DNA from 3 places in the Sporosarcina sp. FSL K6-6792 genome. Region 2 is predicted to be linked to each of the others. Evidence: a T-box and tRNA genes for the amino acid it is inferred to sense, from the RefSeq annotation. Region 2 holds a T-box; the other regions hold tRNA genes.
The links. The T-box of region 2 lies ahead of argS (arginine--tRNA ligase). A T-box ahead of a tRNA ligase gene usually reads a tRNA of that ligase, here a tRNA-Arg.
Positions count from the first base shown of each region.

Region 1 (10,230 bases), 2.1 Mb from region 2:
ACAATATATCTGTTTGGATGTGCTCTTTCCCAACTTGGAAATGTATTGGTACTATAGCGAGAATGTACTAATGAAAAGGCAGATGTAAATAACTCATCTTGAAGATCCACGTAAAAAAGATTCACCTCTTTGGGAGTAAGTAATCCTTTATAGACGATTGTCTGACTTGACAGACTTGCACAATAGAATTTTTTATCCTGTTGTAGTGCCCAGTGCTCCACTTGTTTTCGAATGATATATAATTTACGTTCAAATGCAAGTGAATCAGTTGCGTTTATTGCTCTGATGAATACTTGACGAACGACTGGTACTGTCTCTTTTGCTTTTTCACTTAGAACACTAGCGTTAATTGGAACTGTCCTCCACCCGATGAGTTCTTGCCCTTGCGCAATAATCATGTCGTTAATTTTTTGTTCAATGCCCGCACGTTCTTCATTATTGTCTGTAAAAAATAGCATTCCTACGCCATAAGCTCCTTTTTCCGGCAAATCCCATTCATTACACACAACACGAAAATAAACATCTGGTATCTGCACCATCAGTCCTGCACCATCACCCGTTTGACCATCGCTTCCACGTCCCGCACGGTGATCAAGTCGACATAACATTTCTAATCCTTTTTCTACGATATTATGTGTTGCATTTCCTTTTATATGTGCATATAAACCTATCCCGCATGCGTCATGTTCAAACGTTGGATCATACATGCCCTGTGCTTTCGGTAATTGATGAAATGTCATTTGAACCCCTCCATTTTCCATAAAAAGTAACTTACTAATATTATATGTTTTCAAACTAATACAAACAATATATAATTTGGATATAAATGATCTGTTTTTGAGATAGATTAGGAGGGAAGTATGGAAATACGCCAGTTGAGGTACTTTATCGAAGTAGCAGAACGTGAACATATTTCAGAAGCAGCTATTCATTTGCATGTAGCCCAATCAGCTGTAAGTAGACAAATTGCAAATTTAGAAGATGAACTTGGAGTAGAATTATTTGAACGTGTTGGTAGAAATGTGAAGTTAACACAAATTGGTAAGATTTTTTCAGAACATAGCATTTCTGCTTTGCAAGCGATTGATTATGCGAAAAAACAAATAGACGAATATTTAGATCCAGATAAAGGGACTATCAAAATTGGATTTCCTACTAGTTTAGCTGGTCACTTATTACCTACTGTCATTTCAGCGTTTAAAAAAGAATATCCCAATGTAGCGTTTCATTTACGTCAAGGATCATATAATTATTTGATCGATGCTGTGAATAAAAGGGAACTAAATCTTGCCTTTTTAGGACCACTTCCTCCAAAAGATGACTCGATCAACACATCTATATTATTTACTGAAAATTTCTCTGTACTTTTACCTTCCAATCACCCCTTTGCAAAACGTGAGAAGCTACAACTTATTGATTTAAGAAACGATGATTTCATATTATTTCCAGAAGGATATGTACTTAAAAAAATTGCAGTAGAAGCATGTAATAGCGTTGGGTTCACACCGAAAACTTCATCAGAAGGAGAAGATATGGATGCCATCAAAGGGTTAGTAGCAGCAGGTATCGGTGTAACTATTTTACCCGAAAGCTCTTTTTACGATTCTACACCACGATTTACAGTTAAAATACCAATAGAAACACCAATCATTCGAAGAACCGTTGGAATCATTAGCCCCGCAACTCGAGAGCTTTCGCCATCTGAAAAGGTATTCCATCAATTCGTCACCCGCTTCTTCTCTATCCTTGGTCAGTACCAGTAACATCCCTGTACTATTGGCTAAAAAATCATTAATAATCGAGACAAAATCGTGAGTTTCATGTTTTTCATTACTCACCAAAATTCTGGATGGTTTTTACCCCATCCAGAATTTTACGGTAAATAAAAAACTTTAATCGGACTGTATTTATTGTTCTCGACAGCGGAGAATTAGTTTAAGACCCCGCTTTTTTCAAAATCTCCGAAATTTCACATCTGTCCCCTTAAGAAGTACAGCTTTCTTTATTTCCACATAATACATTTCGTTCTTTGCCTAAAATCTTGTATTTGAAACAGCGTTTATCCGGACAAAAAAACGTCAAAACCTTATCAAAAGGGTTTGACGTCTTTACGTGAATACTTTTGGAATTAGCACAGTTCCTCGGCAATTTACAGTTGAGATTACAAAGGGTCAATCTCTCCACCTTACTTAATAAGAAAATCACGTCTGTTGATTAACCATTTTCTTGCATAAATAACAGGTAAGCAAAAGGTTGAAAACCCATTTTCAGAAGAGCTACCTTTTTCAACAGGTATCAGTGCCCGAAGATGTAATTTCGGGCACTCTGGTACATTGCACAATGTGTTTTTAAATAAGGCTTAAACTCAACATCATGTAAGCTCCTATAGAAAGTGACACTTCCTAAAATAAGAAAAGACCATAAAGAAAGCTTCAGCCGCCAAAATTACATCTTTGGCGGCTTTTTACCCAGTTAGGAACCCTCCATTCCCTTGTTCCCAAAAGCATTAGCACTTCGTGTACCTTTGCCTTTGGGGCGCGACGGATGAACGACCACCAATCGATAACTGAAAAAGATGTATAGGTATGCGGCGAAGTCGCATTCCTATACATCAAAATAGCTCAGTTATATATAGAAGTTGTTCAATCCAAAGCGAGCCAGAAGCAACTATGCACCGAGCGCCTAGTAGTCCATTAAGTTATTTATTGGTTATTTTTAGTTAATCAACACATGTGTAAGAAAGTTTTCTATACTATAATTTATTAGGTTAATAGATATTGAATAGCAAGTTCTATCTTTTTACGCCCGAATCCATTTCCAGATTTCGCCCGGTGTAGCGTTCTTGCCATACATCAGGATGCCAATCTTGAAGACTTTGCCCGCAAGTTTCATGAAGACCCAGACGCTGACGACAAGAATTCCGATGGCGATAATGATTTGCACCCACGGCCATTCTTCAAGAAGTGACAGGCGCATAATGAGAACGCCAGGTGATGTAAACGGGATATAGCTTCCAAGCTGCGCCCAGAATCCGCTTGGATCGCTGAAGACTGGTCCAATGAAAAGGAATGGGCTGAATGGTAACATCATGACCATGCCCTGGAAATTCCCCGCTGTCGAGATATCAGCCATTGTGGCACCGATTCCGACGAATAGCGCCGCATAGAGCAGGTATCCGAGGATAGAAATGAATATTAGCACTAGAAGTTCGGGCACTAACAGATACTCAATAATCGGAAAATCGATTTTCCAGATGAGCACCGGCAGCGCGATGACAATATAGACAACGACCTGGATGATACCGAGGACAAAATAGCCGATGATCTTGCCTTGCATCAGTTCTGCAGGCGTTAAAGACGACAGAATAATCTCAGCAATTTTGTCTTTCTTCTCCTGGGACGCGCTTTGGAAGATTGCCATTCCGGTGAAGACAATTGACAGCATGACGACAGCGGCAAATGCTCCTGGAATCACACGTTCCAGCATGTTTTCACTGAACAGGCCGCCTTCTTCCGGTTTTTCTGAAGCATCTTCAAAGACGACTCCCTGCGCGACAACTGCCGCTTCTTCCTGTGTCAGGCCGAGCTGTTCGATCTGCAGCATCTGTAGTGGACCACCGAGGATCTGGACTTCATCCATGAAGGCTGAACTCGTATCTTCATGCGTGTAAACTGCAACTTTTCCGGTTTCAATTGCCTGTTCGTCGATGAAGATATACGCAGCGTCTTCTTTGCCTTCCAGCGCTGAGGTGGCTTCCTGTTCTGTGGTGTCTGTCTGTTCCATCTGCCATTCGGTATTTGCTACCGCTGCTTCCAATTGTCCGTAGACCCCGAGCTGGTCATTGACGTAGACTGTCGTTGTCGCTGCTTCATCATCCGAACTGAACAGGTCTGGCAGCAGGAAAAATGCTAGGAAGATGATTGGTGTCAGGAATAGGCCGATGATGAACGACTTGCTTTTCATATTGCGTTTGATTTCCCATTTGGCGACTTTCATCGTGTTACGCATGCAACTCACCCACTTCCTTCAAAAGATTCTTGTCCGTGGCGATATCTATGAAGATTTCATGGAGCGAAATCCGGTCGATCGATAGTTCCTGAATGTCGAGTTCATCTGGAAGATTTTTCAGCCAGACAGCGGGTTGCACATGTTTTGTGAGATAAAGCACAGCCGTTGCCCCATTCTGTTCGACCCGCTCGACTTCCGGCAGGTTTTCAAGCAGGCTGCGGCTGTTGCGGCTGTTGCTGCCGTTGATCGTGCATTTGAAATTAGCATATTCCTTTTTGACATCACTCAGGGTCCCGTAGATCACTTTCGTGCCGCGGTGAATCAAGAACAGCCGGTCCGCCATCTCTTCGACAAGGTTCATCTGATGCGAAGACAATAGAATCGCCGTGCCTTTTTTGGCCAGTGAACGTATTTCTTCTTTGAACAGCTCCTGGCTGACCGGATCAAGACCTGAGAACGGCTCATCCAGAATCAGCAGTTCCGGTTCATGAAGAATGGAGGCGATAAACTGGACTTTCTGCCCCATCCCTTTCGACAACTCCTCGACCGATACTTTATCCTTGCCCTCTAGGCCAAACTTTTTCAAGTACTCGAGCGCGCGTTCTTTAGCGCGGTCCAGCGGATAATCCTTCAGGTCCGCAAGATACAGCAGAATGTCCATGACCTTGACGTTTTTGTAGAGCCCCCGCTCTTCCGGCAGATAGCCAATTTTATCACGCGGGATATCTTTCGTAGAGCGATTCCGGAAAGCAATCGTACCTTCATCGGGATACAAGATGCCCATGATATTGCGGATTGTCGTCGATTTCCCCGCCCCGTTCGGTCCGAGTAGCGCCATAATCTCCCCTTTTTTCACTTCGAAGGAAATATTTGAGACAATCTTCTTGTCCTTGAAGGATTTTCCTAATCCTTCTACAGTAAGCATTGTTTCCATTTCTCTCATCCTCTCTTAGTTCTCTACTTCAGCAGAAGGCTGATGATTTCTTCCAGTTCCAAGGCTTTGACATCAATGACACTGTGTTCGTGTTGCGTGAAATACTGTTCCGTTGTGTCAGGATTATCTGATATCAGCTCGTTTCCGGAACGGGAAAGCTCACCCGGTACTCCCACCGCCGGCATTTCTTTGAGCCAATAGCGGCGGAATCCCGCAGCGAGCATGTCTTTCTCATACCAGCCGATCGCCTGTCCGTCCTTCATCAGAAACAAGTAATCCGCCAGTTTCTGAAGATCCTCCGGCTGATGAGTTGTCAGGATGACAGCACGGTCCTCCTTTTCCATCCATTCGACAAGCAAATCCATGAATTGTTTTTTTGATGGGATGTCAAGTGAGACGGTAGGTTCATCGAGAATCAGGATATCAGTATTCCGCGGCAATGCGAGCGACAGGCTCAGCTTCTGCTGGAGACCTGGCGATAATTTGCCGAAACGCTTATCGAGCGGGATGTTGAACAGCTGGATCATGCGTTCAAAAAGCTTCTCATCCCATTTCGTATATAAAGGGGCAATCAGCCTTTTCAGGTCCTCTCCTGTATAGGCGTTCCAGCCGACAGTGTTTTGCGGTTGGTACGTGACATGCCTTTTCCAACTTTCGTCTTTCCCGTCGACCGATTTACCGAAAACCCTAATCCCTCCTCCGTCCAGATTCGCCAGATTCATAATCAGCTTCAGCAAGGTGCTTTTGCCAGAGCCGTTATTGCCGACCAGCGCCGTGATGGTCCCCGGCTCAATCACTAGGCTGATAGGCCCGAGCTGAAAATCATCAATCTTTTTATTCGCGTCTTTTATTTCAATCCATGGCTGCATTGTCATTCCCCTTTCGCAAGTTTTTCTAAAGTCTCTTCAAAAACCGTTTTGATTTCATCGACAGTATAGTCGTAATCCATCGCGTTGCGGATGGCCCGTTCGAATTCCGTTTGGACGGAAGCCGTCATTGTTTCCTGTTTCATGGAGTTCTGTATTTCTGCGACAAAAGTCCCTTTGCCCTGGGCTGTTTCGATGAAGCCCTGTGACTCCAGGTCCTGATAGGCGCGACGTATCGTGATGACGCTAATCTCCAGGTCTTTCGACAGCACCCTGATTGACGGAAGCGGCGTTCCTGCAGGCAAATGGCCTCCCGCAATCAGTGCTTTCAGCTGCTTTTCAATCTGGTGATAAATCGGTTCACGAGAATCTTTGGATAAGCGTATCGGCAGCAAAATCCAGCCCCCCTCTCACAGATATTCCGTTTTCTTCATGGTTTTTCTCATATCCGCTTGCCAGTATTTACAGCCCGCAATGCTTAAGACAATAGCCACGATGACTGACAGCAGTGTCCATTCAGTTGCAAGCGACATCGTCCAGTAGATAAAGCCGTCCTCTGATAAAAGCGGGAACATGAAATAAAGTGCAACGGCGCCAATCACCAAGTAAATAAACGATTTTACGATGGTACTCGTATTGAAATTTCCTCCCGCTTCGCTCGCCGCCATGATAAAGCCGACTGCAATCGATAAGCCCAGCCAAATCAGCAGGAATGCAATGTAAGCGATAGGCGTCATCATGTCCCGGAAATTCTCCGACATCAGCGGCATCGCGATGAACAGAACCAACTGGAACGGAAATGAACAGAATGCATGAATGATGAAGCGGCTTTTGACGATGATGTTTTTCGAGATCGGCAGCTGCTGCAGCATGATGATTGAGGGCGCTGTCCATAAATCCCCATCCATCTTCTGCATCTGGAATTCCTTACCCTTCATCCAGGTCGGGAACATGAAGAAAATCAGCATGAACATAAAATCAAAGAATTTGAATTCGCCTTCCAGGTAAACATCGAACGACAGCATGAAAATCAGGCTCATCACGATATAGAAAATCAGGATTAGTAGAAAGCTTTTTATTGAAGCCTTTATTTCAAAAGCTGCGAGCCTGTATGCTTCTTTCCATTCATTCATATATAAACACCCTTTCTTAACTGTTATACTGTTTATACTCATATACACAGTAACATATTCTTTTTAGAGTGGTCAATTCATTTTAAAAAAGAATAAACAGTAGTTTAGGAGCGTGGCATAATTTTCTTGAAGAGAAATATAGTGAAACAGTTGAAATAGATGGAAATATCTATATTACAATTGGTGATGTTTTATTGCTTATTAAATAGCAGTGGACGCAAGTTATAAAAAACTTGCGTCCACTTTTTATTTATGATCAGATTTTATTCTCTATCTACAAGTTCTAAGAATATCTCTCTCCAAGCTACAGCAACTGCACGACCCTCTTCCGGCAATTCGTTTACAAATGGAGATAAAACAGTACAGTTGGTATCCTGTTCTTTTACCCTACTTACTAAAAAGACTGATCTGATGTAATTCATACATCTTTTTTCAATGCCCAAGGAGGGATTCGTCACCCCACCGACGGCTTAGCTAAACACTAGGAACCTCGCGATAATCACATTGTGGGCCTGATTATTTTTCGGCACTTCTACTCTCAAACTTATGACTTATCAAATCGTTTAGGGTCAAACTAATAGTATTCAACGGTTTGTGGACAATAAACACAGTACACATCAATTTCGTTTTTGTCGGCAACTGATGTCACTATTCTTTTTGTATAAAAAAAGATGAACGAAATCTGACTTCTAAATTCAAACTTTATAAACAACATATCAATCGATATTTCTTTCAAAAGCATAGTGTCGAAACGCGCTAATCAATTGTCGTGTTAGAAATCCGCGTAGTTACTGTTCAAAACAATCAAATTCAACCAGGCTCTCAGCAAATAAAAAACACCTGAAACATTGAATTAACAATGTTTCAGGTGTTTTTTATTCAAATTAATTTTATTACATTATGTCCCAGGAGGGATTCGAACCCCCGACCGACGGCTTAGAAGGCCGTTGCTCTATCCAGCTGAGCTACTGAGACAACACAGTCATACCAACAATTTGAGACGTTTTTTAACTCTACTAGGGATTCGGTCAAATTACGTTTTTAGACCGAAACTATCTTTGAACCAATGATAACATTATACAAGCCTATTGCAAAGCTCAGTTCGTTACGTTAGCAACTTCAATTAGTGGGTGTATGAGGTCACTTTTATATAGGAAGATACTCTTCCTCAATATCGGATACGTCCCCCTATTTCCACAATAAGCTCTGTTTGCGCTCTTAAGGAGAAACAATGAAAGCAAGTCAACATCAAAGCATAAGAACGCTCACAGGATGTTCTCAGATGGCATTATCTGTTTTGACAATACAAATAAAAAACGAGATAAACACTTGGTTACCTCGCCTCATTGCTACACGTATTCTCTTGCTTCTCAACCGCCTGAACTTGTTCTATACGCTCTTTTGAACACACCATACATTTGCCTTCGTAGGAGCGCTATATCTTCCTTTTATTTATCTGTTTGTTTTTGCTTATTTTTCAAATACTCCGCACGTATTTTTTCAAGTTGCTGCTTTTTATCAAATTTGGCAGGCTTGTGTTTTTCATGATACTTCGTCACAGCTGCCTTACCTTTGGTATCCAATTGATATTTCCCCACTTTGTTCACCTACTTTTCTTGTCTTTAAAGAGAATCTATTCAACAAATATAATACACCCTATTTTACGTCTTTAATGTAACCCTCAGATTCTGAAATAAGACCTTCTGAGGACTAGTATATACCATATGGCTGCATAATAAAAAGAGAATCCTCAAAATAAGGACTCTCCTTAAAAATATATTTATAGTAATGACAATAACTGCTTCAGTAGTCAAGAACATCGCTGCAACAGATGCTGCGTTTTGGAGTGCATAACGCTGTCGTAGAGCCGTTCATTCATAATTTCATTATAGGAATACCACTTCTCGATATTTCTTTATTCTTCCTATTGTAAACCAATTGTAGCTTCTTGTGAAGTGTTCCCACAAATTACCGTAACATGTCAATGACTATCTACTTTCAGCCCACTTTACAACCGCTATCTCCAAAACGTCCAATCTAGGTAAGATAGAGCGATACCAGTGACTGGCTTCATCTCCAGGAAGACAATTAGCAGAAGCTAAAAATGCCCTTCTTTGCCAATTAGGTAATTGCATGATGTTTCTCTTCCTAGTCTTAAACCATGATTGTTGATTTGCTTGACCAAGTGCTAATATTATTTTCCTTCTTGAAAAGTCATCGAAATATTCATTATAGCGTGCCGCCAGATTAGCGATATTCCAACCTTTTCCATTGCTAAATGTATTAAAAATCCACATTCTATGATATTCCAAATGACCAACAATGGAATCATCTAATATCCTAAATAATTTTTCACTCACTACTTCCTTCTGCTGATCATTTAATTCTAATTCATTAACATATACAAGAATATGTTTAAAAGCTATATATAGTTTGTCGATATTTTCTAAAACTAAATCCAACGCATCAGCATTTTTTAATTGAGTCATTCTTCTCAAAGTAAATCCGATTACTTTGGCATCAACAATTTCTGAATCAATTTGCTCTTGGAGAATCGCTTCAAGGTTTAAATTATCTATTTGTTGCTGAATTTCAGGTGGTAATATTTCATAATTAATTTCTCCATAGGGGTCTTCTATTCCCATTTCCTGTAGTATTTCTAAAAACTTATCTGATAATCTCTGAACCTCAATAGACTTCTCTGATTTTAAGTATTCCCTTCTAAATTCATCCACAGATACTATCCTAGTTTTGTGTTGTTGTAAAGTTAAACCATGATTCTCAAACAACATTTCCGCTAACAACGCTAACTGTTGATAAGCTTCTTTTTCAGTAGAGCAAAATATACGAAAATCATCAACATACCTACAAAAATCCACACCTTCACTAAGCAATCCTTCATCTATATCATGAAGAGTAAGTTCAGCTAATAACCTGGATGCATCTTGCCCAACTGGTATTCCGTATGAAATGCTATAATTCCAATTGTTTAATAAACGTTTTATTGCACGGGCGTGGTTGGTCTTAGTTGTAGAAGAACTTAAAGCATTTTCCAACGGATGAAGATATAGCCTAGGAAAAAAGTCTGCAATATCTGCGACAACTATATATTTGATACTGTCATCCCCTATTAACTCATCAACTTTTGTTTCGCAATAGTTCAGAAATCCTCCATAATTAATTTCCGTATCAAACATTCTACCTTCTTCATTAGGATTAAACCTACAGGAAAAAACAACATTTTTGTCTATAGGAATCCTTTTTGATTCTATGTCTCTACCTATCTCAT
Region 1 covers NZ_JBBOSA010000001.1:1,268,346-1,278,575, forward strand. The annotation lists gene gltB (glutamate synthase large subunit) at 1-740, opposite strand, end outside; gene MKZ26_RS06070 (LysR family transcriptional regulator) at 861-1,763, shown strand; gene MKZ26_RS06075 (ABC transporter permease) at 2,800-4,008, opposite strand; gene MKZ26_RS06080 (ABC transporter ATP-binding protein) at 4,001-4,942, opposite strand; gene MKZ26_RS06085 (ABC transporter ATP-binding protein) at 4,966-5,811, opposite strand; gene MKZ26_RS06090 (GntR family transcriptional regulator) at 5,814-6,206, opposite strand; gene MKZ26_RS06095 (hypothetical protein) at 6,219-6,941, opposite strand; tRNA gene MKZ26_RS06100 (tRNA-Arg) at 7,843-7,916, opposite strand; gene MKZ26_RS06105 (hypothetical protein) at 8,390-8,539, opposite strand; partial or broken gene MKZ26_RS22330 (hypothetical protein) at 8,603-8,797, opposite strand; gene MKZ26_RS06110 (RNA-directed DNA polymerase) at 8,930-10,230, opposite strand, start outside.
Region 1: it encodes a tRNA-Arg, which carries the amino acid that the T-box ahead of argS (arginine--tRNA ligase) is inferred to sense. The anticodon was not compared.

Region 2 (10,230 bases):
TCACCCCAAATTTGTGGTGAAGATGGTGGTAAATCCGCATACCAGTCATAGAAGCTAAGCATTTCGCCGCCAAGAAGAGAGAGGAATCGTGCACCCGACGCATAGCTGACCATTGACATTGCTGGAATCGGTGTAAATCCAGCTATCCGATCGGGACCGTACTTTTGGATTGTGTAAATAAGCTGTGCCGAAATCATTAAGGTTGCATCTCTCCAGTTAACCCGGACATGGCCGCCTTTGCCGCGCGCTTTTTTATATTCATCTGCCTTATCAGGATCTTCTACGATGCTAGCCCATGCTTTTACAGGGTCTTTCAGTTCAGAAACTGCTTTAGTCCACATACGCCATAACTTTCCTCGTATGTATGGATACTTCACGCGAAGCGGGCTATATTCATACCAGGAAAATGAAGCTCCACGGGGACATCCACGCGGTTCAAATTCAGGCATGTCAGGACCACATGAAGGATAATCAATTTGCTGGTTTTCCCAAGTGATAATGCCGTTTTTCACAAATACTTTCCAACTGCATGACCCTGTACAGTTCACGCCATGCGTTGTCCGAACCACTTTGTCATGAGACCAACGTTGGCGGTACATATTTTCCCAATCTCGACTTTTTTCTTCTAAAATTGACCAATTTCCTGAAAAACGTTCAACTGGCTTGAAATAATTAAGTCCAAATTTTTTCTTCATTGGAATAGCTCACTCCTTTTTAGAATAACTAACGATCTATGACGGGAATCAAAGACTTATTCATTCACATACTATTAATTTTAAGTATCATCCTGATTCTTTCCTAGTAGGGATGTGCCTATTTGATGTGGGGAATACCCTTATAAAAAGAAAAGCGGAAAGCGCCCGGAGCTGACCAACGTTCCATGTTGAAAATCTATAGTTTCTATCTTCAAATTAAAAAGCCGCCTACTCTGCCCATTACGGACTAGAATAAGCGACCTTTTTCGAAACGATATATACGTGTTATTACTTTCTCTGTCTCTATCAGTATTGCTCCAAACTTACCGAGCACCCTGGCGAACGTTAAAACGACCCCCGCTAGCAAACCTAGCCATGCAAGTGGTTTCATACTATCCCAGACTCTTTCATATCTATTTCTATAGTCATAACGGACTTCGCTAAACCATTACACACAAAAAACCACCTTTGTAGATAGGTGGTTTTTGTCCTTTAATCAATCACAGTGCGACCCTGACACGGTCGAATAAGTTGTTATTTTCGAGATGGACATGTTCAAATGTGTCTTTTTCAAGTTGTGCAAGACGTGCGTACACGAGTCTATACGTTCCGCAGGCTTCGTCTGGTAGCGTGAAATTATTCGTTAGATCACGTATTTCAAATAATAATTTACCTGCGTGTTCGTGCTCTTGCTCAAGTTCCGTTACAAGCGGCTTAACCTTTTCTTTCAATTCAGGTGTAGGATTTTCTAAAAACTCCAGAATTAGCGGAAATACGTTGGCATCTTCGTCTGCCGTGTGATCAAGAAGTTCACTTCGTAATTCTTTAAAAATCTCTTGAACGCGAAGTAGATGCGGATGATTTTCTCCGTGGACACGGGCAACTTTTGTAATGTACGGTGCGAGAAGCGGTAATTCTTCCCGTAGCCCAGTATGATACTTTTCTTGAATATAGGAGACGAGCGTTTTTGAACCGAATGACGTCGGATCGATTCCACTTTGCTGCTCGCGTTTCTCCTCTATTTTTTTGACACTATTTAGAACCTCTTCAGGATTGAGTTTTCGTTCTTTGGCTGCATCTTCAAGAGCAATTTTTCCACCGCAACAGAAATCGATGCGCAAACTTCTAAACAAATCAGCACTTTGAGGGAGCTCCGTGACGATATCACAAACTTGTGTATCAAGTGTTAGTCGACTCATAATTATTTCCTCCTCTGCTTGTTTTAATGAGAATTATTCTCACCCTTAGTTTACAAGGCAGCAATTCGTACCGATAGTAGGGTTTGCCCTATTTAAGATACTACCTCCCCATTCAAATCCCTTCTTACTTGAAAAAAATAAACGCACACGATTTTTCACGTGTGCGTTCATATACTTACAAATCATCAAATCCATTAAGATCGCTTGTTTTAACGTATTGACGTGAAGATTGTTCAAAGAAGTCCGTTTTTGTATCGTCGAAGCTGTCGACATATGCACGAATCCATTTCATTGGGTTGTCAGTGAACTCCGGATAAATTTCACTAAGTCCGAGCATGCGAAGCATTTTGTTCGCGCGATATTTCACATAGCCTTCCATTTCGGCAAGTTCGATACCTTCAATATCTGCTAGTACGTAACGACTCCAGATGACTTCCTGTTCGACCGAATGTTTGAACTGATCGTAAATCCAAGCCGTGAATTCATCTGTATTTTGTTCAGGGTTTTCTGCAAGTGCTGCGCGGAAAATGTCACTAATTGCTTTCCCATGTTGCAATTCATCACGGTTAATGTACGAAATCATTGTCGAAGTACCGACCATTTTCTGATTGCGTGCGAGATTGTAGAAGAATGCGAATCCACTATAGAAAAATAGCCCTTCAAGCAGCGTCGTATAGACCATCGCTTTCAATGCTGATTCGATTGTCGGACGCTCGGCGAAGTCATTGTATACTTCTACAATGCGCTCATTCCGTTTCAATAGCACTTCGTCTGAGCGGCCCATTTCAAATGAAGCCATCTGCTTATTAAGTGTCGTAACGGAAGATAGTACGTACGCATAGCTGTGATTATGTTCACTTTCTTGATCGGCAATTGTGGCCATAATTGATTTAACAGAAGGATCGGTTGTATAATCCGCCATTTTCAAAGCGATTGTCGTCTGTGGTCCGTCAAGTGTCGCAAGTAAGCCAATAATTTTAAGAAATGCGTCTTGTTCCGGCTTTGTCAGCGTCGAGAATTGCTTAACGTCTTGTGTCATATCGACTTCATTGGCCGTCCAGAATAGTGAACGGATTTGTTGACGCAATGTATAGAAATGGGGATGTGCGATGTCATTCCAGTTGAGGATACCACTCGCCTTGCCCCCGAAAATAGCCGTTGATTTGTTTGGATGTGCAGGTTCCAAGACCTTCACTCGTTTAAGTTTTTCCAATTTCTGATGACTCCCTTCGACCATTCAATTACTTTTTCTTGCTGTATGCCACGTGGACTTTGTTCGATTTTAAGCGGCTCATAAGGGGATGCGTAAAACCGCGCTAACTTCACCGCTGCGTGGCAGAATAATGCATCGCCGCCAAATTGGGTATCACCCGTTCCGAAGACGTATACATTATCCGGTTTATACCCTACATCCGCTACAAAGTCTTTTACTTCATCAGGCGTTGAGCCTTGCTCCCACGTGAATGACCCCAAGAGCATCGCATCGAAATCACGAGGGTTCGGAATGACGCCCCCACCGATTCGATACGTTGTAACAGCTATATTTTCTGCTACTAGCGTTTCTTCAATCATTTCAGCAACTTCCTGCGTGTTTCCGCTCCACGATGCGTAGACGATTAAGAATGACACCATTCACACTCTTCGATATCCGTCGCAGTTGAACGTGTGTAGTATGTCGTTTTCATACCAGACTTCCACGCTTGCAAATGAAGTTCAAGCAGAACCGATGCGCGAATTGAATTCGGAACATAGATGTTGAAAGAAATTGCTTGGTCAATATGGCGCTGTCTTGCTGCGTTTTGTTTGATTGACCAACGCTGATCGACAATATAAGCGGAGCGTCGATAGACGTCATATGTGTTGTGATTAAGGTCAGGCGCAACAACTGGAAGCTTATAATCTTTCTTTTCTTCATGATAAAACGGTTTGAAAACCGGATCAATTGATGCAGTTGATCCTGCGATAATAGACGTCGAGCTATTCGGTGCAATTGCCATCAAATAACCATTTCTCATACCATTTGTTGCAACATCGATGCGGAGTTCATGCCATTCCTTCGAGTCATAGTTCTTGTTGTCGAAATAAACGCCAGACTGCCATTCAGATCCTTCATATAATGGGTACGATCCTTTTTCAGTAGCCAGTTGCATCGAAGCTTTAATCGTCAAATAAGCTATTTTCTCATATAATTTATCAGCATAATCCACTGCTTCGTTTGATTCCCATTGAATGTTTTGCAAGGCAAGCAAATGATGCCAGCCAAATGTCCCTAGACCGATTCCACGGTAACGCGCGTTAGTTCGCTGCGCTTGGACAACCGGTATTTTATTAAGATCGATGACGTTATCAAGCATACGCACTTGAATTGTAATGAGTCTTTCCAAAACGCTTGCTGGAACAGCGCGTCCAAGGTTAATGGATGATAAATTACAGACGACGAAATCACCCGGTTTTGAGCGCGTCACCACGATATCGTCTTCGAGCGTAACAGACTCGAATTCAGTCGGGCTCATATTTTGCGTGATCTCTGTACAAAGATTCGACGAATAAATCATGCCTTCATGTTTGTTGGCATTCGCACGGTTCACTTCATCACGGTAAAACATGTACGGCGTTCCTGTTTCCAATTGGCTACGCATAATCCGTTTCATAAGATCGATAGCAGGAACGATTTCCCGGCTAAGTTCAGGATTATTAACACACTCTTCGTATTTCTCACGGAACGAACCTGCCCCTTTTGTTTCATCGTAAAAGTCCTCTAGTGAATAACCCATAACCACCCGAACTTCATGCGGATCAAACAAGTGCCAGTCTCCACGTGCATCAACTTGTTCCATATAAATATCAGGAAGGCAGACGCCCGTGAAAATATCGTGTGCGCGCAAGCGGTCGTCTCCGTTGTTTAACTTGAGGTCAAGGAACGTAAAAATGTCTTTGTGCCAAACATCGAGATAAACGGCGATTGCACCTTGTCGCTGACCAAGCTGGTCAACACTTACTGCCGTGTTGTTCAGCTGCTTAATCCATGGAAGTACGCCACTTGAAGCGCCTTTAAATCCACGAATGGATGAGCCACGACTGCGGACTTTCCCCATGTAAACACCAATGCCGCCACCGTATTTCGACAAGTTAGCGATATCCGTATTGCTGTCATAGATGCCTTGCAAAGAATCGTCGACCGTGTCGATAAAGCAACTTGATAACTGGCCGTGCGGTTTTCCAGCATTCGACAATGTCGGTGTTGCAACCGTCATATAGAGACTGCTCATCGCCCAGTATGATTCCGCTACTTTTTCAAGCCGGTTAGTTGTCTCATCCTGCATCAATGTCATCGCAATGACAAGCCAGCGTTCTTGCGGAAGTTCAACCGATTGTTTGCTAAAGTCAACAGCGACATAACGGTCCATAAGTGTTTTCAAACCGATATATGTAAATAGCTTGTCCCGTTCTGGTTCGATTAGATTACCGAGAATAACAAGATCTTCGCGTGAATACTTTTCCGTTAAGACGGGTGTGTATAATCCCTGCTCGACTAGACGAGCAACGTTTTCAGCAAAATCCGTATAGACCTTTGCACCGCGAAGCTGAGCTTGACGATTGTAAACATCACGTAAGTGAATTCGGGCCGCAACGAAAGTCCAGTACGTCGATACCTCATCGATATTGCTGAGCGTTTCTAGAATCATCGCTTTTGTCCATTCTGATGCGCTTGCTCCAGGATGACGCTCATTCCATTTTTCACTTGCAGTAAATAATGGACGAATCTTCTCCCCACCAAACTCGTTCTGTAAGTCTTCCAATAGCATCTCCGTACTCGTCTTAGTAATATTCATTGTCATTTTCATCGGCTCCTTTATCAAACCTAATTTTTCTATTTCCAATAAAAAACGATAATCCCACCTTTTTCAGGCAGACCCATCGTTTATGAATTTTATTTACTGAGGGATAATTTGTTGGCTGTAGTTAGGTAGTCAAGAACTTATTTGACACTCTAAATTCCTATTTGTCAACAATACAGCTTTCGTTCAATTTCGCCACTAACACTATATGTAGTGTCTTAATCATTATACATACCCTAACATGTTGTGGTCTAATCGTAAATAGGGAAAAAGTTTACTTGCCCTACCATCAATAACTTATCCACATATCCACAGTCATTTTCTCGTGTCGCTTTGACCGTCATCATCGTCATTCTTGCAAACGATACACAAGTTATAAACATTAATTTAAAATCTAAAAAAATATCCTTTTTTCTCGATGTTGGTTCTATTTTGTCATTCAGCACTAAATGCAGTGTTCTACACATAGTTTAGAAGTTAACTCCAAACAGTTTTCACTTGTGAATTATTGTTACTTTCCATTGACACCCAATCACCATTTTGATACATTCAACTACAATATCTGTGATGAAGAGAGTAGCAATGATTTCTTTTTCAGCGAACTGGGGAAGGTGGAAGCCCGGTAAAGAATACTTGTGAACCGCACTTCGGAGATGCTTTTCCAAGCTTTTTAGGAAAAGCCGGTGTCTCGCCGTTATGAGGAAGTGGCCCTATACGGGCAATTTGAGTGGTACCGCGGAAGTAAGCTTTCGTCTCATTAATTTGAGATGAGGGCTTTTTTTTACGCTTTTTTAGTTCAATCAACCAAAAGGAGTGTTGACAATGAAAATGGATGTCTTGCAAGTGCTGCAACAATTTAGTCCGATTCCCTTGAATGAAAACATGCTAGAAAAGCCTGTCCATGCACATTTAGGCGATTTGGCTTTACCATGCTTCCCATTCGCAAAGGAACTTAGAAAATCGCCTGTTGTCATTGCCAATGAAATCGCCCTGGCAATCGAACATCCGCTAATTCGTAAAGCAGAAGCCGTCAACGGATATGTGAATATCTTTCTGAACCGTACTACAATTACCAGTGCCCTACTGCAGAAAATTCTGGATCCATCCGTTTCCTATGGCTCATCTAATGAAGGGAATGGCGGGACTGTCACAATCGATTTGTCGTCCCCAAACATTGCCAAACCGTTTTCCATGGGGCATTTACGCTCCACAGTCATCGGGAATTCGATTGGGCTACTACTTGAAAAGAATGGTTTTAAGACCGTGAAAATCAATTATATCGGCGATTGGGGCACACAGTTTGGCAAGCTACTGACAGCCTATCGGAAATGGGGCAACGAACAAGAGGTCCAACAAGCGCCAATCCAGACGCTGCTAAAACTGTACATCCGTTTCCACGAAGAAGCGGAACAAAATGACTCCCTTAACGATGAAGGCAGAGCGGCATTCAAAGCCCTGGAAGACGGAGATGTAGAAGCGCTGGCATTATGGAAGTGGTTCAAAACGGAATCCCTCAAGGAATTTCAACGCATTTATGATTTACTCGGTATCGCCTTTGATTCCTATAACGGCGAGGCCTACTATAATGACAAGATGGAACCCATCGTTAAAGATTTGGCGAATAAAGGACTTTTAAAAGAATCGAATGGTGCACTCGTCGTTGAACTGGGTGAGGATATGCCGCCTTGTTTGATTATGAAGTCAGATGGCGCGACGTTATACGCCACACGCGATTTAACCGCTGCAATCGATAGAAAAGAAACGTATGATTTCGTGAAATCTCTCTATGTCGTTGGAAATGAACAAAGTCTCCACTTCACACAATTCAAGAAAGTACTCGGTAAAATGGGCTACGAGTGGGCAGACGATATCCAGCACATTCCTTTCGGTCTCATATTAAAAGCTGGAAAAAAGATGTCCACCCGCAAAGGGAAAATTGTTTTGCTAGAACAAGTTTTGAATGAGGCGATTTCACTTGCACAGTCGACAATTGAAACGAAGAATCCAAACTTAGCGAATAAAGCGCAAGTCGCTGAAGAAGTTGGCGTCGGTGCCATCATTTTCGGTGACCTGAAACAACATCGCAAACACGATATCGAATTTAACTTAGAAACAATGCTCCAGACAGAAGGTGAAACCGGTCCCTACGTCCAATATGCTTTCGCACGGGCCAAATCAGTGTTAAGAAAAGCTGGCGACATACAGCCCTATAGCGTGGATGACGTCAATGATTTCGAATGGGAAATCATTCGAGCATTGGAGCAATTCCCACAAACAGTCAAGCGCGCTGCGAATGATTTAGACCCTTCCATCATCGCAAAATATGCAATCGATCTCGCTCAAACGTTTAGCTCGTTTTACGGCAATGTCAAAGTGCTCTCAGATACAGACCATCTACCGTACAGAATTGCGCTGATCACGAGTACCGCGATTGTCTTGAAAGAGGTGTTACGTTTGTTAGGCATGAAGGCACCCGAGGAGATGTGATCGGAAATAAATCATACCGAAGTCAACAGGTCCGTTCAGCGGTAAAAAAACAGAAAAAAAGCTCTAGTGAATTGCCAAACATTTACGTTTGGCATTTCACTAGCGCGATTCATTAAATTCTCTTGTTGATTACTTGTTCTTTGTTCAACTAACTATCATTAGTTGAGCTAGAATGGATTTTCTCCTTTATTAAAAGGAATAAAGACGACATAAGCCGAGACAATAAAAAGTACCCAAAAAACCTTGGATTTCATACGTTTTTTAAACAATTGGTTATTTTCATTTGTAAATAGTACACGGATTGTTGTATAGAAAAAATACAAAAGATACGACAACCCGAACCAATTAACCCATACGTTCCCCATAAAACTAATCCCGAAATCTTCATAAATTACCCCTAATACATTTTCAGTTAGGATGAAACCAATAGCCAAATAAATTAACACTTTAAAAAATGTAATAGCATCCCTTTTCAAAGCTGACAATTTTATTCCTCCTTACTCATCTATTATATTAGGCCAAAATACGAATCTCTTTTCCAACTCTTTTTCTCCTATTGTTCAAAAACTTATTTGGTATATTTTTTGTAGCAGAGTATCTGTTTTTTTGAACTCTAAGTATTTCTACCCTATCAAACCTATCCTACTTCTTAATCCAATCTTATATATGTTGAACTAATGATTCTATATAATCTCCAGCGAAGGTGCCTCATAGGGGTAGCCGAAGTAATAAGACTAACAGCGGTTTTCGAGGGCACTGAAAAAGTACGATTACCTTCAATACCGTTGATTTCCGTTCCGAGCGGACGCTTTCCGCGGGCACGGCTTCAGCCTCCTCGTCACTGCGTTCCTGCGGGGTCTTCAGCTCGCGCTGTTCCCACCGGAGTCGCCGCTCTTCACTACAATCAACTAGTTCTTACTATAAAAAAGAACTTTTTCAGTGGCCTCGCGGTTTTCTGTTTGGCTTATTGCGGGAGGCATCCCCAAGCGCCAAGCGTTGTTGAGAGGATTCTCTATGTCAACATTTATAGTCATTGGAACGTATCACTAACCACAAAGTATACCATTTTCTCCCAACACAAACCTGTACAAAATTAAAAAACCACCTGAGTAGACTGACATAGCGATATGAAACACATATAAAACACCTTTATTAGGCTGCCGTGACACCATACTTTACGGGTGTTAGGTAGCCTAATTTTTCTTGGATACGTTCTTCATTATAATAATTTAAATAGGTAATTACCCGCTCAGTTACGTCTTGATTACGTAATGAATTAAATTTAACATATTGAAATTCCTCAGACTTCAAGTTCGAATGAAAAGATTCAATCACCGCACTATCCCAACAGTTTCCTCTACGCGACATACTGCTGGCGAGGTCGTTATCCTTAATGCAGGCCTGGTACGCATATGACGTGTAGACACTTCCTTGATCTGAAAGCACAATCACGCCTTCGAGGTGATTACGGACAACCAGCGCCTCCTTTAACGTGTCAATCACGAGCGGGGTTTGTTGATAATCATATAATTTGTAAGCGACAATTTCGTTATTGAATAGATCCATAATAGTCGAAAGATATTTTGTAGTACTGCCATATTGGATATATGTGATGTCTGTCACCCACTTCTTGTTCGGTTTACTAGCCGTGAAATCGCGGTTAAGAAGGTTAGGGGCAATTATGATACTTTCACCTTGGGATTTCCACTTCCGTTTTGGCTTGATACGACACTGTAAGTTATGCTTTTGCACGAGGTTCTGAACTGTATTGAGATTCAATTCTATATTATAGTTCTGCTTCAACATAGCCTTTATTTTTCGATGACCATTCCGATACCTAGTGCTTTTATACAGTTCCATAATGGATTTCTCTTCTACTGAAAGCGGCTTATTGATAGCTTGAAGACACCATCTATAATAGTTCTCCCGTGGTACTCCTAACGCGGACAAAATGGCTGTAATCGTGTACTTCTTTTTAAGTTTCTCTACACTCTGTAGAACTATTTCTTT
Region 2 covers NZ_JBBOSA010000001.1:3,364,599-3,374,828, reverse strand. The annotation lists gene MKZ26_RS16565 (nitrate reductase subunit alpha) at 1-695, opposite strand, end outside; gene ric (iron-sulfur cluster repair di-iron protein) at 1,196-1,894, opposite strand; gene MKZ26_RS16550 (ribonucleotide-diphosphate reductase subunit beta) at 2,070-3,131, opposite strand; gene MKZ26_RS16545 (flavodoxin) at 3,086-3,526, opposite strand; gene MKZ26_RS16540 (ribonucleoside-diphosphate reductase subunit alpha) at 3,511-5,727, opposite strand; T-box leader at 6,289-6,493, shown strand; gene argS (arginine--tRNA ligase) at 6,556-8,220, shown strand; gene MKZ26_RS16530 (hypothetical protein) at 8,388-8,705, opposite strand; gene MKZ26_RS16525 (IS3 family transposase) at 9,373-10,224, opposite strand.

Region 3 (10,230 bases), 1.3 Mb from region 2:
CATGTGCAGGCATTATATGATCATGCGGGTGAACCTTTTATCGACACGGTTTTATTGAACGGCACAGAATTTTCTGCGTTGCAGGGTGGGAAAGAATGGACGGGACCTCCCTGGCCTGTCGAAAACGATTTGGAAACGCTTCAACAACTTGTACCAAATATCGTAGTAAAAGACATTTGCTTATTATTAAATGGAACTATCATACATGATTCCGAAAAAGTAGCTAAATGGCTTATAGAATATATGGAAAATGGGATCGAAACGGAACAGACGTGATCGTCGCCGAGAAAGGGGAAGAATCATGTCTTTTGCTTCAGAAACAAAAAAGGAAATGACACAGATAGAAGCGGATGACTGTTGTGTAAAGGCAGAAGTAGCGGCGTTCATTAGGATGAATGGTGCACTTTCCTTTTCTAATAAACAGTTAAGTTTGGACGTACAAACTGAAAATGCAGCGATTGCCAGACGCCTATATACGAATTTAAAACGATTGTATCCTTATAAAGTAGAGTTGCTTGTTCGAAAAAAGATGCGCTTGAAAAAAAATAACGTTTACATTTGCCGGATTCGAGGTGGAGCAAAAGCTCTTTTGGAAGAACTACTAATCCTGACGGGAACATTTCAATTTAAAAATGAGATTTCAAAGGAATTGGTTAAAAAGAGATGCTGTCAACGCGCTTATCTGCGGGGGGCTTTTCTGGCAGGGGGTTCCGTGAATAACCCGGAAACATCTTCTTATCACCTTGAAATCTTTTCGATATATAAAGAACATAGTGAAGACTTAGTCGATCTGATGAACAAATACCATTTGAATGCGAAGTCGATTGAACGGAAAAAAGGGTATATTGCTTATTTGAAAGAAGCTGAAAAAATATCGGATTTCCTTAGCATCGTCGGCGCGCATGTGAGCTTAATGAAGTTTGAAGATGTACGAATTATACGCGATATGCGGAATAGTGTGAACAGGCTTGTGAATTGTGAAACCGCGAATATGAATAAAACAATTGGTGCAGCACAGCGCCAAGTTGAAAATATAAAGTTTATTGAAAGTACGATTGGACTTGCTGAATTACCAGATAGATTACAAGAAATCGCAAGGCTTCGGGTCGACAATCAGGATATTACGTTGAAGGAACTTGGAGAACTGGTTTCGGGTGGAATGGTAAGTAAATCAGGTGTGAACCATCGCTTAAGAAAAATTGAAGAAATTGCGGAAAATCTTCGCAATGGGGGAATCGGTAGTCGGTAAATCCACTGTCGAACCAAGAGAGGAGCTGGCGCTGTCATGGCAGAACGAATAGTTGAAGTGAAGTTGAAATCAGGATTGCAAGCAAGGCAAGCAGCACTATTTGTCCAAGAGGCAAATAGGTTTTTGTCAGACGTATTTTTGAAAAAAGAAGAACGCCAAGTAAATGCTAAAAGTATAATGGGGATCATGAGCCTAGCCATCGCGCGCGGCACGACTGTTACGTTGATTGCAGAAGGAATTGACGAAGAACAGGCTCTAGAATCACTCGCAGTTCTTGTTGAAAATGGAAATTAAATAAAACAATCACCGTTAGCGCTGTCAAACGACAAGTGGTAACGGTTTTTTTATGGAGACTGGATGTGAATTCATGACAATAACGGTTAGTCATGTCAATAGGGTGTGAAGTCATGGCGATAGGGTGTGAAGTCATGGGGATGTGGCCCGAACTCATGGCGAGGAGATAAATAGTCATGGCAATAACGGTTAGTCATGGCAATAGGATGTGAAGTCATGGAGATGTGGCCCGAAGTCATGGCGAGGAGATAAATAGTCATGGCAGGAGCGGTTAGTCATGGCAATAGGGTGTGAATTCATGGAGATGTGGCCCGAAGTCATGGCAATAGGGTGTGAATTCATGGGGATGCGCCCCGAAGTCATGGAAAGTCCGTAAACTATCGCAGCACCCTCCCCAAAAATACGACAAAAAAATATTCATCTGCTTGTTAAAAGCAGACGAATATTTTACAGTATAAACCTTATACTGGGATATGCCCTCGGCGAGAATCGAACTCACATCTTAAGCTTCGGAGGCTCACGTGCTATCCGTTGCACCACGAGGGCGTTACAAATCGGCTATCTTTTGCAGCAGACTAGATTCATTATACTGGTGTAGCTCAATGAATGCAATGCTTATTTTGAAAGCGTTATATTTGACCTTCGTTGACCATACTATGTATGATAAAGTTACAGTTGAAACGAAGTTATGTTTCAATAGGTAGACAACACTATCCAGCTTGAAGGAGGAAATAGAATGAATCTAATACCTACAGTAATTGAACAGACTAGCCGCGGTGAGCGTGCTTACGACATCTATTCACGTCTATTGAAAGACCGTATCATCATGCTTGGAAGTGGAATCGATGACAACGTTGCGAACTCTATCGTTGCTCAACTCCTATTTTTAGAAGCAGAAGATCCGGATAAAGATATTTCCATCTACATTAATAGCCCCGGGGGAAGCGTCACTGCTGGTATGGCGATTTTTGACACAATGCAATTCATCAAACCTGACATCCAAACAATTTGTATGGGGATGGCTGCATCTATGGGATCGTTCCTACTAGCGGCGGGTACTAAAGGGAAACGTTATGCGCTTCCTAACGCAGAAGTAATGATTCACCAACCATTAGGTGGAGCACAAGGGCAAGCAACAGAAATTGAAATTGCTGCAAAACATATCCTTTTCACTCGTGAAAAACTAAACTTGATTCTTGCTGAGCGTACTGGCCAATCGGTTGAAGTAATTGCGAGAGATACGGACCGCGACAACTTTATGACAGCTGAACGTGCGAAAGAGTATGGTTTAATTGACCATATTATTACACGCAGTGACATGAAAGACGGAGCTAAAACTAAACCTGAATCTAAATAAGTTCTACAAAAGTCGGCTTTCCATTATGGGAAGCCTTTTTTTGTGGCTATAAATAAACGTTGCCGTAGAATAAATGAAACCTTTTCAATCGTCATACTGTATATACTACTGTAGAAAAAGTTTCGGTACGGTGTGCGATAGGGTAAATGAAAGTAACTAACTCGTGAGGAGTGTTAACATGAAAAAAGTTTTAGGACCAATTGCGGTAATCGTAATTATACTTGCAGTTTTGGCTATGATACTGGTTCCAAGTTATAACAAATTCGTTAATTTAGAAGAAGATGTGGACCAGGCGTATGCACAAGTTGAAAATCAACTACAACGGAGGCTCGATCTGATACCGAACTTGGTAAGCACGGTTAAAGGTTTCGCGAGCCATGAAAAAGAGATTATCAGTGACATTGCAGATTCCCGTGCAAGACTTGCCGGAGCAAATGGGCCCGTAGAACAAGCGGATGCAAACGCTGACTTATCGGGTGCGCTTAGTCGTCTCCTTGTCGTCGTCGAGAATTATCCTGATTTAAAAGCAAATGAAAATTTCACTAAGTTGATGGATGAACTGGCTGGAACTGAAAACCGTCTGGGCGTTGCGCGTAAGGATTATAACGACGTAGTCGCCAATTACAATAGGCAAGTAAAAAGATTCCCTGGAAAAATCGTTGCATCCATTTTCGGATATGATGAAAAGGAATACTTTAAAGCCGATGCAGCTGCAAATGAAGTACCGAATGTCGATTTTGGAGATGACAAGGAATGATTAGAAAAGCTGTCCGCATACTGGTGACGGCATGTCTGATTGTTTTTACATCGTTAAACTCAGCAGTGTTTTCGGCTGATGCTGCTGTTCCAGTCGTTCAAGATTCTGCGAATGTGTTGTCCGCTGAACAGAAAGCGGAACTTGAGCAATATGGGATTCAATTAAATAATGCTACGACAGCGGAACTTGCGGTATTGATCCTCCCGAGCATAGGCGATAAGCCAGTTGAGGAATATGCAGTAGAGAAGCTTAGGGAATTTAAATTAGGCAATAAGGAAAAAAATAATGGAGCTTTGCTAGTTGTTACAACAGAGAAAAATTCCGATGGTAAACGACATTTCGAACTATCAGTCGGGTATGGATTAGAGGGTGCCCTTCCGGACGGAAAAGTCGGAAGTATAATGGATGAAGTAGCTGTTCCTTATTTGAATAAGCAACAGCCTGACATGGCGATCATGGAAGCATATAAATCATTCTATAATGAAATCGCAGCTGAATATGGCTGGGATGGCGCGGATGTGCCCGTCACAACTATAGATTCCGACTCAAGTGATGGGGGATTCGGTATTCCATTCCCCGTCATCCTTTTCATCATTATTTACATTGTCTTCCGTGTTATCAGTAATAGAGGAGGCCGAGGAGGCGGAGGCGGTTCGGGCGGACGGCGTAGCGGAGGGCCAATTTTCTTCCCGGGTTCTTTTGGGGGCAGAAGTGGTGGCGGTAGTTCCGGCGGCGGTTTTGGTGGTTTCGGTGGCGGTGGTTCCGGCGGTGGTGGCGGAGCAGGCCGAAGCTGGTAAAAAAATTATCTGGTGGCATGCACAGGCAATATCCTGTGCATGCCGCCCATTATTCTATTATAATGAAGGTATTATAGAGGTAGCGAGGTGCATTAGAGTGCATGTGACATTTTACACAAAACCCGGTTGTCACCTTTGTGATGAAGCTGAATTAATGATGAAACTTGTCCAAGAGGATTTCCCGCTGACGTGGACGAAAGTAGATATAGAAACTGATGATGAAAATCATGAGAAATATATGTTTTTGATTCCTGTCATCGAAAAAGATGGCGATGTAATGCTTTACGGGTCAATTGGCTACGCTGATATCATTGATTTATTCTGATAATTAATGCTGTATTGTTTGTAAAGTCGAATGAAAAGAGCTATAATGAAGTTAGAAATATTTTTTTGCTTTATGTGGGACGCTATTCAGTATGTAGGGTCGTTAAATGTCCCTATGGTAAAGAGGAGGGCAGCCATTGGACGTTTTGATGGATGCACAGAGTAAACTCGTACCAGAAATGATGGAGTTAATGCAGCAAAGATATCGGATATTAAAGCTTGTAAAAATGGCTGGTCCAATTGGAAGGCGTCCACTCGGTCAGATGGCTGGTTTATCGGAGCGGGAAACGCGAACCATGATGGATACGCTAAGGGGTCAAAATCTGATTACTGTTGCAAAAGACGGAGCTTCAATTACCACTGAAGGATTGACTGTCTTACTTGCTCTTGAGTCTTCAATGGAAGACTGGTCGGGCCGTACGTCTATTGCAAAGAGACTAATGGAATTCCTTGGCATTCAATCAGTCAAAGTTGTTGCAGGTAACTGCGATACCGATACCGCTTCGAAAAGCTTACTTGGTATGGAGGCAGCGAAACAATTTTCTTCTAAAATTGACGAGGGCAAAGTAGTCGCCGTCACTGGAGGAAGTACAATTGCATCGATTCCACTTCATATCGAAAAGTTTAGCGGTACCAATAATCTGCTATTCATCGCTGCAAGAGGCGGTGTAGGAGATGATATTGGTTTGCAAGCGAATGTCATTGCGGCCTCTTTCGCCTCGGCATGCGGAGGTACGTATAGTACATTTTATTATCCAGAGTCGTTAAGCGAAGAAGCCCATGAAGCGTTCCGAAAAGAACCTTCCGTCTTGAAAATGCTTGAACTTTATGACACAACAGATTGTGTTCTGCATGGAGTAGGCGACGCGCAAACAATGGCAATTATGCGTAATTCGCCTACAGAAGAGCGAGATATGATCCAAGACAATGGAGCTAAAGGCGAAGCATTCGGTTATTATTTTGACCAGGATGGTAACGTTGTCCACAGATTACGGACAATCGGTATCCAAACTGGCCATCTCGAGAAGATTCCGCTTATCATTTCAGTCGCAGGCGGCAGCAGTAAAGCTGAAGCTATCTTGGCTTATATGGCAAGTGCGCCTAAACAAACGATTTTAGTAACTGATGAAGGTGCAGCAACTGAAATGCTGAAAATACTCGTCAATAAATAAACGCATAAATGACTAAGACGGGTATTTTCAGGGAATAGGTTTAGATGGGCTTTGTGTAAATGTAGCTATAAGAAATTTTTTAATAGAGAACGGTGTCTAGGCTCCAGGCGCCAACCCCTTGGGTCATAAGCCGTTTTGCTGTGGTGGCTGAAGTACGCCTCCTCGCAAACCGTCTTATGCCTGTCGGGGCTGGACGGCGCCTTGCGCTTTTCTCACTATAAACTAAAAAAAACAACATGGAGGAATATATTATGACTTTGAAACTTGCGATTAACGGATTTGGACGGATTGGGCGTAAAGTATTCCGCGAAGCTTTGAAACAAGAGGAAATTGAAATTGTAGCAGTGAACGATTTGACGGATGCAGCAATGCTTGCACATCTTTTGAAGTATGACTCTGTACATGGCGTATTTGACGCGGAAGTCAGTTTTGATAATGACACGCTTATTGTCGATGGCAAAAGAGTGAAAGTATATGCAGAAAAAGATCCAGCAGCGCTACCATGGGGCACACTTGGGGTTGACGTTGTCGTTGATTCGACAGGCGTATTTACGGACAGAGCTGGACTGAACAAACACCTTGAAGCGGGTGCGAAAAAAGTTATCTTGTCATCACCGGCAAAAGGCGATATCACGACACTTGTAATGGGTGTTAACCACGAGTCATACGATCCGGCAAATGATAACATCGTATCGAATGCATCATGTACGACAAACTGTCTTGCTCCAGTTGTAAAAGTACTTCACAACGAATTCGGTATAAAACGCGGTCTAATGACAACAATTCACTCGTACACAAATGACCAACGCATTTTGGATTTACCGCATTCGGATTACAGACGTGCTCGTGCAGCTGCAGAAAACATGATTCCAACTACGACAGGCGCAGCTTCAGCTGTAACAAAAGTTATTCCTGAATTGAAAGGTAAACTTGACGGTATGGCTGTCCGCGTTCCAACACCAAACGTTTCACTCGTTGACTTTGTCGCTGAACTTGAGAAAGATGTGACAATTGCTGATGTGAACAATGCATTGAAAAACGCGTCTGAAAATGAGCTAAAAGGTTTCTTGGCTTATAATGAACTCCCACTAGTTTCTAAAGATTATAACGGAAATACTTCATCATCTACTGTAGATGGTCTTTCAACGATGGTCCTTGAAGACAACATGGTGAAAGTAATTACTTGGTATGACAACGAATCAGCTTATTCTGCACGTTGTGTGGACTTGGCACTTTATATGTTTGGTAAAGGTCTATAATTCAGTTAAATATAGCCATAAACAATAAAACCCCTTATAATGTAGTTGGGTAAGAGGAGCGGGGGTTACCCCGTTCCTCATTTTTTTTTAGTATATATGGAGGTGGGCGTTTTCATGGTGTCGAAAAAGACGATGAAAGATATGCAGCTTGAAGGGAAACGCGTTTTTTGCCGGGTAGATTTCAATGTGCCTATGGAAGATGGGAATGTAACGGATGATACAAGGATCCGTGCAGCAATTCCGACCATCAATTATATGGTAGCTCAGGGTGCGAAAGTTATTCTCGCGAGTCATTTAGGACGTCCAAAAGGCGAAGTGAATGAAGACATGCGGCTTACTGCTGCAGGCGAAAAACTTGCGGAATTGATTGGCAAGCCGGTAACAAAGCTCGATTCATCCATTGGGAAAGAAGTGGAAGAAACCATTTCGACAATGAAAAATGGCGATATCATTCTGCTTGAAAATGTTAGGTTCCATGCTGGAGAAGAAAAGAATGATGCAGGACTAGCGAAGCAATTTGCGGAACTCGCTGATGTTTTCGTCAATGATGCATTCGGTGCTGCACACCGTGCACATGCTTCTACTGCGGGCATAGCGCAACATATTCCGGCTGTATCTGGCCTCCTTCTTGAAAAAGAATTGGATATTCTCAGTAAGGCATTATCAGAGCCTGACCGTCCGTTCACAGCAATTATTGGCGGAGCTAAAGTGAAAGACAAAATTGGCGTCATCGATCATCTATTAGACAAAGTGGATAACTTGATTATCGGCGGCGGATTATCATATACATTTGCAAAAGCACAAGGCCATGAAATAGGAGATTCGCTCCTTGAGGAAGATAAAATCGACCTGGCGAACTCATTTATTCAGAAAGCCAAAGAAAAAGGCGTTAATTTATACTTACCAATCGACGTTGTCATAGCGGATGCGTTTTCAAAAGATGCAGAGACAAAAAACGTGAATATCGATTCCATACCAGAAGGATGGATGGGTCTGGATATTGGACCAAAAACAGCTGAACTTTACGCAGACGTTATTAAAGAGTCGAAATTGATCATTTGGAACGGGCCTATGGGTGTGTTTGAAATGGAGCCGTTCGCGGGTGGCACACAACGAGTTGCAAAAGCGATGGCTGAAACAAAAGCATATACAGTTATTGGTGGGGGCGATTCAGCCGCTGCTGTCGAAAAGTTCGGCGTAGGAGATAAAATGGATCACATTTCAACTGGTGGAGGCGCTTCTCTTGAATTCATGGAGGGAAAAGACCTACCGGGCCTCACTGCACTGAACGATAAATGATCGGGGGGAAACATTTTGCGAAAACGAATAATTGCGGGTAACTGGAAAATGTACAAGTCTCTTGAAGAAGCGAAAAGTTTCGCGATAGAAGTGCAAGAAAAAGCAGCAGCTTCAGAAAAATTGGAAGCGGTTATCTGTCCACCCGCTTTATACCTTTCAGAACTTGTACAAATTACAAAAGGTTCAGCAGTCGGTATTGGTGCACAAACGATGCATGACGTAAAAGAAGGTGCTTTCACGGGCGAAATCAGTCCAGCGATGCTGTCAGAAATCGGCGTTGGCTATGTTGTCCTGGGTCATTCTGAGCGTCGCCAGTACTTCAACGAAACAGATGAATCCGTCAACAAGAAAGTCCATGCTGCATTTGACTACAAGCTTACGCCAATCGTCTGTGTGGGAGAGTCACTTGAAGATCGGGAAAGTGGACAAACAGTTGAATTAGTAGCAGGACAAGTGAAAAAAGCATTCGAAGGCGTCAGCGCTGATTTAGCGGCACAAGCAGTCATAGCTTATGAGCCAATCTGGGCTATCGGTACAGGTAAAACAGCAACTGCACAAGATGCCAATGAAGTATGTGGAGCAATCCGTACGACAATCGGCGAATTATATAATGAAACAGTTGCAGACCAAATTCGTATTCAATATGGCGGTAGCGTTAAACCGGACAATATTGAAGAACTTCTCACAATGGAACATATCGATGGCGCACTTGTCGGCGGCGCAAGTTTGGATCCTGCATCATTCTTGAAATTGCTAGAGGCTGGAGCACATGAGTAAAAGTCCGGTAGCGCTTATCATTTTGGATGGCTTTGGCCTTCGTGATGACAAGCTAGGAAATGCAGTTGCGCAGGCGAACAAGCCGAATTACGATCTATTATGGAACAACTTCCCGCATTCAACGCTGACAGCTTGTGGGGAGGCGGTAGGTCTTCCTGAAGGACAGATGGGTAACTCTGAAGTAGGGCATCTGAATATTGGAGCTGGTCGCGTCGTCTATCAAAGTTTGACTCGTATTAATAAGTCAATCAGGGAAGCTGACTTTTTCGATAACGAAACGCTTCTGAGAGCAGTTACACACGCGAAGGAAAACGGCTCTGCACTCCATCTGATGGGGTTACTATCCGACGGTGGTGTACATAGCCATTATGAGCATCTATTTGCACTTCTTCGTCTAGCGAAGTTGAATGGGCTTGATAAAGTATTTGTCCATGCCTTCCTGGATGGCCGTGATGTGAGCCCACAATCTTCTCTTGATTACATTGAAAAGACTGAAACATTCATGCAAGAGTTGGGTGTTGGCAAGTTTGCAAGTATTTCAGGACGGTATTATGCGATGGATCGTGATAAGCGCTGGGAGCGTTTGGAAAAGGTCTACCGTGCAATTGTTGAAGGCGCTGCTTTAACGGCAGCTACGCCGACTGCAGGCGTACTAGCGTCGTATAAGCAAGGCGTTCATGATGAATTCGTTGTACCATTCCTTATAGAAGAACTTGGTAAACCGGTTGCGACGGTTGAAGACGGGGATGCAGTTGTATTCTTTAATTTCCGTCCGGATCGTGCCATTCAGCTTTCACGCGCCTTAACAGATTCTACTTTTGATGAATTTGAAACAGGAACGAAAAGATATAAAGATTTGAAGTTTGTGACATTCACTCATTATAGTGACGACATTGTTGCAGATGTCGCTTATAGTAGTGACAACTTGGAAAACACTCTTGGTGA
Region 3 covers NZ_JBBOSA010000001.1:2,082,449-2,092,678, reverse strand. The annotation lists gene MKZ26_RS10110 (gluconeogenesis factor YvcK family protein) at 1-276, shown strand, start outside; gene whiA (DNA-binding protein WhiA) at 302-1,249, shown strand; gene MKZ26_RS10100 (HPr family phosphocarrier protein) at 1,286-1,543, shown strand; tRNA gene MKZ26_RS10095 (tRNA-Arg) at 2,018-2,089, opposite strand; gene clpP (ATP-dependent Clp endopeptidase proteolytic subunit ClpP) at 2,280-2,900, shown strand; gene MKZ26_RS10085 (LemA family protein) at 3,079-3,657, shown strand; gene MKZ26_RS10080 (TPM domain-containing protein) at 3,654-4,454, shown strand; gene MKZ26_RS10075 (glutaredoxin family protein) at 4,426-4,779, shown strand; gene MKZ26_RS10070 (sugar-binding transcriptional regulator) at 4,916-5,950, shown strand; gene gap (type I glyceraldehyde-3-phosphate dehydrogenase) at 6,202-7,209, shown strand; gene MKZ26_RS10060 (phosphoglycerate kinase) at 7,327-8,508, shown strand; gene tpiA (triose-phosphate isomerase) at 8,524-9,285, shown strand; gene gpmI (2,3-bisphosphoglycerate-independent phosphoglycerate mutase) at 9,278-10,230, shown strand, end outside.
Region 3: it encodes a tRNA-Arg, which carries the amino acid that the T-box ahead of argS (arginine--tRNA ligase) is inferred to sense. The anticodon was not compared.